One region of the Pararhizobium sp. LjRoot255 genome, then DNA from elsewhere that is predicted to be linked to it. Evidence: predicted binding sites of a transcription regulator. Region 1 holds the regulator's gene; the other holds the start of a gene.
The links. The regulator LexA, encoded in region 1, represses DNA repair genes until DNA is damaged. The targets are predictions, from matches to a motif close to TGTTCNNNNTGTGTTCNG.

Region 1 (4,088 bases):
ACATAGGTAACGGCCTGTCCCGGCAAAACTCATGATTGGGGTGATTCTCGCGCTGATGTCCTCGGTTCCGGCCATGGCAGCGGCGGACGTGTACAGCCCGGCATACATCAAAGGCGATGAGCAGCTCTTGTGCTCCTCAATGCCCTGATGGCCGACACGGCATGTGTCATCGGCATGTGCCTGCTGTGACCCCTTGTCTGACGGCTCCTGAGCACCGAATCTGAGCGACATTCAAATGACCTTAGGGATGCGTGGGAATACGTCTTTAGTGTGCATGAATGTTAGAATATTTGAATATACATTATCGGACGTAGGGCGCGCCTATCTTTGCATGGGAGGATCTGCGTCGTGGGATCAACTGACAACGCAAATTGGGAATTTGACAATAACGAACAGCTCAAAATCCAAACGCTCGTGGAATGGGGCGTTACGTCTATGCCGCTGCACGGCGCCGTCGTTCTGCGGCTCGGCTATGCGCTTTCGCAGCATGAGTGGGATGTGTATCAGTCAACAGATCGTCCGCCGCATCAGATTCAAGCAGCAATGTCTGCAGCGGACGCGAAGGAACTCGGCACCCAATTAATCTTGTACGCAGAATTGCTGGACGTTCCTGCGTCAGGCTTTCCCAATGGGGGGTAAGTTCATGAAAATGCTGACGGGCACGACACCCAGTCAGCGCGCGAACGCCGGTGCTATTATTTGCCGCTCGGTTTGATCCTGCGTGAGATACATGCATCCCTTCATGCGGCATGACAGGGTGGGATGCCTGGAGCATCTGGCTGCCCCAACGACAACCGCCAGACACGTCTTCCGCCGCAACCACGAAATCTCGATATGAACCAGCGATTCCCTCTTTTTCATCACCGTCATCCTGCTGTTCCGCGGGAACTAACCCGCGCGAGTGGTCCGGCAGCGCGAAGTTTGAGAGCTGGAGCGGGACTTTCTGACCGGAGTCACGCGATAACGATTCACTCGATCGTCAAATCGTGCTAGGTTCCATCTGGAGGCAGACCACATCGGTTGTTGCGAGCCGTTTCTGTTTGCCTGCCGGATCGTCCAGTACCGTCTGGGACCTGGATTTGACGCATCCGCGGTGAAGGAGAGCACCATGCATTACAGTGTGCAGTTTTTCACCTGGACGCCCAAAGAGGGCGTCCATCAAGTCGGCTCGACGGTCGAGATCGATGCGGTCAATCCAAAACTCGCGGCCGTGTCGCTTTTGGGCCTCCGGCTGGATGAGACCGGCACGGCCAGGAAACTGGCAGTCCGCGTCTGGAATGCGCCGGATGACAGCCAGGTCGATTGCGAATGCTTCTACTATCATTGATCGCCGGCCGCATTCCGCAATGCTAAATTCTCCTGCGTTTCGTCGCCATTGATTCGGATTTTCAACCGGAGTGCATCGTCATCGCCAGCGCGTTGCCGCCGCGGTGGATTTGGAACGTTTTTACCGGTTTCGCGAAACGTCGGAATTGCTCTTTCAACGCGGCGGGACACGCGTTGTCGGCCGCCGGTCGGCGTAAACATCACGCCGATATCCGTTCATGGCGGCGTGATGGAACACGGTTGCCAACATGGTTGAAGCGGCGACCCTATCCAATTGCGAATATTGTGGAAAATTTTGGAGGCCTCGCCCGGAATTGAACCGGGGTACAAGGATTTGCAGTCCTCTGCGTCACCACTCCGCCACGAGGCCTCGTAACGATCATCTCTTAATCGTGTGACGGGCGTTTAGACCGATTTCCGATCCAGTGCAAGACGCCTTGGCCGAATTCCAGTTTTTTCTCATGGGAGAAACCTGTCTCCCACCGTTGCCGGTCCGCGTCGCGAGGAAAATACCGCAGATCGCTGATGCCAAACCGCAGGCGATTATTGTCAGGGCCCCGCTGACGTCAATTTTCAAAGAAAATCAGCCGCCTGCATCCCCCGGCGCGCGGATACAGGTTTGCCGCTCAATGGTAACGTCGGATCAGGCCCACGAGCTTGCCTTGGATCTTGACCCGGTCGGGACCAAAAATCCGGGTTTCGTAGGCGGGGTTGGCAGCCTCGAGCGCGATCGATGCGCCCTTGCGGCGAAACCGCTTCAGCGTTGCCTCCTCGTCGTCCACCAGGGCGACGACGATCTCTCCAGGGCTAGCGCTGTTGGTATTGCGTATGATGACGGTGTCGCCGTCGAGAATGCCGGCCTCGATCATCGAATCGCCGCGGACTTCCAGTGCATAATGTTCGCCGGTCCCAACCATCTCGAGCGGTACAGAAATATCGTGCGTATTGTTCTGGATCGCCGAGATCGGCACACCGGCTGCGATTCGCCCCATGACGGGGATGGAGACGGAGCTGTTCTCATTGCTGGCCGCGACCGGTTTGGCGGCGACTGGCGCCGGCGGAGCGCCGCGGCTGCCCTGGATGACGCTCGGCGAAAAGCCGCGCTTGGGCTGCAGGCTCATGGAATAGGCCTCCGGCAGCCTGATAACTTCAAGCGCGCGTGCCCGGTTCGGCAGACGCCGGATGAAGCCCCGCTCCTCGAGCGCCGTGATCAGCCGATGAATGCCGGATTTCGACGCGAGGTCCAGCGCATCCTTCATCTCATCGAAGGACGGCGGCACGCCCGATTCCTTCATTCTTTCGTGAATGAACAGAAGCAGTTCCTGTTGCTTGCGGGTCAGCATGAAAGATCACTCCGGAATCGAGAAACAAATCAAGAACGAACACTATATGTTCCATATGTGTTCCGCAAGTCCCATAATTCGTTGAACCTTTTCAAGGTGCGAGTTTTTGGGCTTGCGGCGCCGAAAACCGGCATTCAGCGCTCTCACCGCCGATGTCCGCCTTTGCTGCAACGGAACATTTGCCCCGTCAGGCCGTTTTCCGCTCATGTTGAAACCTGTGGCGGCGGCACGGCCTGCGGCCAGGAGGCAGGGATGGTCGTCCATGGACGTGGTAACAAGGTTTCGCCCGAAGACACGAACCGGAGGGTGAAGATCAGCGGTGCCGAAGCCCGGCAAGGACGGCTTGGCCGCCCTGTGCTGATGGTTCTCATCGCGAGCCTGGTGCTTGCCCTCATTGCCTGGGCGGGGGCAGAGATATTCGGCGAAAGCACCGACAATGATGCGGCGACACAGATTCAGGAAACCACGCCGGCGGCCAAGGACACCGATCAGGGCACCGTCGACAATACTCCGGCGACCGGGGAACAGATGCAGCCGGCGCCGGTTGACAAGAATCCGACCCCGCAAACCGGTTCCGGTGGCTAGGGCCATTGGCGCCTCATCGAATGAAGGCCTCCGACGACGCCCGGCCCTTGCAGCCGGGCCCTTGCAGATTGGCGCCGATTTTACGGCGTCTGCCGCTTGCGCGCCCACCAGACGGAAAGTTTGCGGCGCTGCCGCCGGACGAAGGCGAGGTCATGCGACAGCACGATCAGGCCCAGCGGCACCATCCAAAAGCCCAGAACCGGCAGGAAGCCGAGGATACCGCCAAAGAGCAGCGCGGCGCCAAGGGTGATACGCAAGGTCCGCGACTGAGGCAGGGGCAGACGCCACGCCCCGACAATGAGTTCATGTCTGCTCGCATCGATACCGAATTTTTTCGTTTTCTGCGCTTCTGTCATAAACTTAACTGCCTTACTCTCGATGCCGTGCACCATAGAGCGGATTTGCCTGCGGCTCTTCCAGTGCGCTGCCTTCCCAGATGGGGAGTTCTCCACAGTCAGACAAGATTGTGCACTTTTTTTGAAAAACTGCTTGGCAAATCGGAAAAGCATTTGTATTAGCAGCCTCACTTCTGCAGCGCGCAGATGATCCCTGGTAGCTCAGCGGTAGAGCATTCGACTGTTAATCGACAGGTCGCCGGTTCGAATCCGGCCCGGGGAGCCAGTTTCAAAGGGCTGCACTTATGGTGCGGCCCTTTTTCTTTGCATTTTTTTCAGTGCGGTGAGACCGGCCCGCCTGCTCCCCGGTCGCCTGACCTTACTCACAACTGCGTTGTCGCCTATACTCTGCGGTACAGTTCGGCGCATTGCAGCGGCCTGTCGCCGCGTTCGAGGATGCGTGCGCTGCGGCCAACTTGGTGCGCGGCCCTCACTCCAC
Region 2 (4,088 bases), 1.9 Mb from region 1:
AGGCCGAGGCAGCCCAGAAGGCTGGCCGGTTCGCCGACGAAATCATTCCCTTCATCGTCAAGGGCCGCAAGGGTGATGTCACCGTCGATCAGGACGAATATATCCGCCACGGCGCCACGCTGGACTCCATGGCAAAGCTCCGCCCGGCCTTCGACAAGGAAGGCACCGTCACCGCCGGCAATGCCTCCGGGCTCAACGATGGCGCGGCCGCAACATTGCTGATGACCGAGGCAGAAGCCGGACGCCGGGGTATCCAGCCGCTGGCCCGGATCGTCTCCTGGGCGACAGCGGGCGTCGATCCGCAGGTTATGGGCACAGGCCCGATCCCGGCTTCGCGCAAGGCGTTGGAAAAAGCCGGCTGGTCGGTTGCCGATGTCGAACTTGTCGAAGCCAACGAAGCCTTTGCAGCGCAGGCCTGTGCGGTCAACAAGGATCTCGGCTGGGATACGTCGATCGTCAACGTCAATGGCGGCGCCATCGCCATCGGTCACCCGATCGGTGCGTCTGGCGCGCGCGTTCTCAACACGCTCCTGTTCGAAATGAAGCGTCGCGGCGTGTCCAAGGGACTTGCAACGCTCTGCATCGGTGGCGGTATGGGTGTCGCCATGTGTGTCGAACGGCTGTGACAATTATCCGTTAGGCATTCGCTCCGGCCCAGCGGCCGGAGCAGACTTCACGGCAAGAGCCGGGAGAATTGTGCTTGCGCTTGCGAGCACAGGCATCGGGCCAAGAACGAGGCAACAGGGAGAGACGGATGAGCAGAGTAGCATTGGTCACTGGCGGGTCGCGCGGCATCGGTGCGGCCATATCCATCGCCTTGAAGGGCGCGGGATACAAGGTCGCGGCAAACTACGCCGGCAATGACGAGAAGGCGCAGGCCTTTACCGCCGAAACCGGTATAGCGACCTACAAGTGGGACGTTTCCGACTACGCGGCTTGCGCTGCCGGCATCGCCACGGTTGAGGCCGACCTCGGCCCGATCGAAATTCTCGTCAACAATGCCGGCATCACCCGCGATGCCATGTTCCACAAGATGACACCGGAGAATTGGAAGGACGTCATCGACACTAACCTCAGCGGCCTTTTCAACATGACGCATCCGGTTTGGACCGGCATGCGTGACCGCAATTTCGGCCGGGTGATCAATATTTCCTCGATCAACGGCCAGAAAGGCCAGATGGGCCAGGTGAATTATTCGGCCGCCAAGGCGGGCGATCTCGGCTTCACCAAGGCACTGGCTCAGGAAGGGGCATCGAAGGGGATCACCGTCAACGCGATCTGCCCAGGTTATGTCGGGACTGAAATGGTCCGGGCAATTCCGGAAAAGGTCCTGGTCGAACGCATCATACCGCAGATCCCTGTCGGCCGTCTCGGCGAGCCGGAGGAGATTGCCCGTATCGCCGTGTTCCTCGCCTCCGACGACGCGGGGTTCATCACCGGTTCGACGATCTCCGCCAATGGCGGCCAGTTCTTCGTCTGATCAAATGGATTCCTGCTGTTGCGAACGGCGCCGTTGTGGCGCCGTTCCGCGTTATCCAGCGTCGCGATTGTCGCCGATTCGTTCGATGTTTGAGCTCAGCATCGGCAATCGATGCGCCGCGGCGAACCGACTAATCAACTTGGTTAAATTTTTCTGATTTTTCAGTTATTTGGATTCTGAATCTCGCGAAGTGCAGGATGCGACCGAAGCCATTGTCCGCACCCGTTTTCGCCTGGAAATGACGATTCAGCATCTGGTGAGAATCCGGCTCAGAAAATCAATATCTAGCAGTGAACAAAAGATGAATCCGAGGGAGTCAGCGATTCGTCTCCGATTCGTTCCATGGCTGTTCCGATTCCGGCAAATGCGGGTGGAAATGCAGGCCGCAAGCCCCATTTGCAGTATTTCATGCTCCGACACCCTTGCGTTTATGTTGTCGTGTGGGCATGTGTGCTGCGCCGGTTGAAACGGCTTTTCCGCCGTGAATGGCCTTCGCAGAGTGAAAGTGCGCAGGATCGAGACAGTGCCTGACCAACCCATGATCTTGAGCGGCCGCGGCGTGATCGCGGTCCTCGGCCCGACCAACACCGGCAAGACGCATTATGCGATCGAGCGCATGGTCGCGCATGAATCCGGCGTGATCGGTTTGCCGCTGCGGCTGCTTGCCCGCGAGGTCTATACGCGCCTCGTCGAAAAAGTCGGTGCCCACAATGTGGCGCTCATCACCGGCGAGGAGAAGATCACCCCGCATATGGCGCGCTTCTCGGTCTGCACCGTCGAGGCCATGCCGCGCGAGACCAAGGCGGCGTTCGTGGCGATCGACGAGGTGCAGCTCGCCGGCGATCTCGAGCGCGGCCATATCTTCACCGACCGGTTGATGCATCTGCGCGGAAGAAGCGAAACCCTGCTTCTCGGCGCCGCGACCATGCGGCCGATCCTCGAACACCTGCTGCCAGGCATTACCGTCGTCGAGCGGCCGCGACTGTCGCAGCTTCTCTATGCCGGTTCGAAGAAAATCACCCGGTTGCCGCAGCGCACGGCGATCGTCGCCTTTTCGGCGGAAGAGGTCTATGCGATCGCCGAACTGATCCGCCGCCAGCGGGGTGGCGCCGCCGTCGTGCTCGGCGCCCTGTCACCCCGCACACGCAACGCGCAGGTTGCGCTCTACCAGGCGGGCGACGTCGAATATCTGGTGGCGACCGACGCAATCGGCATGGGATTGAACCTCGATGTCGATCACGTCGCCTTTGCCCAGGATCGCAAGTATGACGGCTATCAGTTCCGCAATCTCAACCCGGGCGAACTGGCGCAGGTCGCCGGCCGCGCCGGCCGCCACCTGCGCGACGGCACCTTCGGCGTCACCTCGCGGGTGGAACCGTTCGACAACGAACTCGTCCACCGCATCGAATCGCACCAGTTCGACCCCGTGCGGGTGCTGCAGTGGCGCTCCAAGGCGCTTAACTTTGCCTCGCTTGCGGCCCTGAAGAAAAGCCTCGATGCCCCGCCGGCGGTAAACGGGCTGACGCGGGCGTTACCGGCGGTGGACCAGCAGGCGCTGGATTATCTTTCGCATTATCCGGAAATCTCCGGTGTCGCAACGACACCGGAGCGTGTAGAAAAACTCTGGGAGGCCTGTGCGCTTCCCGACTATCGGCGCATAACGCCGGCGCAACATGCCGATCTGATTTCGACCATCTATGCCGATCTCGTCCGGCGTGGCACAGTGAACGAAGATTTCATGGCCGAACAGGTTCGCCGCGCGGACCAAACGGATGGTGAAATCGACACATTGTCCGCGAGAATTGCACAAATCAGGACATGGACCTATGTATCCAATCGTCCGGGGTGGCTTGCCGATCCGACACACTGGCAAGAAAAGACGCGGGAAATCGAAGATCGATTGTCTGACGCGTTACATGAAAGGTTGACGAAACGCTTTGTTGATCGCAGGACATCTGTGCTCATGAAGCGCCTGAGAGAGAATGCGATGCTGGAAGCTGAAATCAGTGTAAATGGCGATGTCTTCGTTGAAGGACATCATGTGGGACAATTGGCCGGGTTCCGTTTCACGCTGGCGGCAGTGACCGACGGTCTCGACGCGCGCGCGGTGCAGGGAGCAGCACAGAAGGCGCTGGCGCTGGAATTCGAAGCGCGGGCAGCGCGCCTGCATGCGGCGGGTAATGCCGATCTGGCGCTGGCTTCCGATGGTCTCGTGCGCTGGCTCGGCGATCCCGTCGCGCGGCTCGCCGCGAGCGAGCACGTCATGCGCCCGCGCGTCATTCTGCTTGCCGACGAGCAGTTGCAAGGCAACGCTCGCGATCATGTGCTTGCCCGCATCGAGCGCTTCGTCAACCACCATATCTCGACGGTCCTGAAGCCGCTCGACGATCTGTCGCGTGCCGAAGATCTCGAAGGTCTTGCCAAGGGTCTGGCGTTCCAGCTCGTCGAAAATCTCGGGGTGATGTTCCGCCGCGACGTCGCCGACGAGGTCAAGTCGCTGGACCAGGAGGCGCGCGCCTCGATCCGCCGCCACGGCATCCGGTTTGGCGCCTATCACATTTTCATGCCGGCTCTCTTGAAGCCTGCTCCGGCCGAGCTCATCACACTG

Region 2: ACSQ2W_RS08155 (helicase-related protein) is a predicted target of LexA. The motif match lies at 1,817-1,834, and genes of this name have one in related genera.

What each region holds. Positions count from the first base shown of each region.
Region 1 covers NZ_CAXUPQ020000001.1:3,594,412-3,598,499, reverse strand. Annotated here, with positions in the region: gene ACSQ2W_RS17270 (hypothetical protein) at 349-639, shown strand; gene ACSQ2W_RS17265 (hypothetical protein) at 1,109-1,327, shown strand; gene ACSQ2W_RS17260 (hypothetical protein) at 1,321-1,527, opposite strand; tRNA gene ACSQ2W_RS17255 (tRNA-Cys) at 1,623-1,696, opposite strand; gene lexA (transcriptional repressor LexA) at 1,953-2,669, opposite strand; gene ACSQ2W_RS17245 (hypothetical protein) at 2,922-3,254, shown strand; gene ACSQ2W_RS17240 (hypothetical protein) at 3,335-3,610, opposite strand; tRNA gene ACSQ2W_RS17235 (tRNA-Asn) at 3,801-3,875, shown strand.
Region 2 covers NZ_CAXUPQ020000001.1:1,657,653-1,661,740, reverse strand. Annotated here, with positions in the region: gene ACSQ2W_RS08165 (acetyl-CoA C-acetyltransferase) at 1-626, shown strand, start outside; gene phbB (acetoacetyl-CoA reductase) at 755-1,480, shown strand; gene ACSQ2W_RS08155 (helicase-related protein) at 2,019-4,088, shown strand, end outside.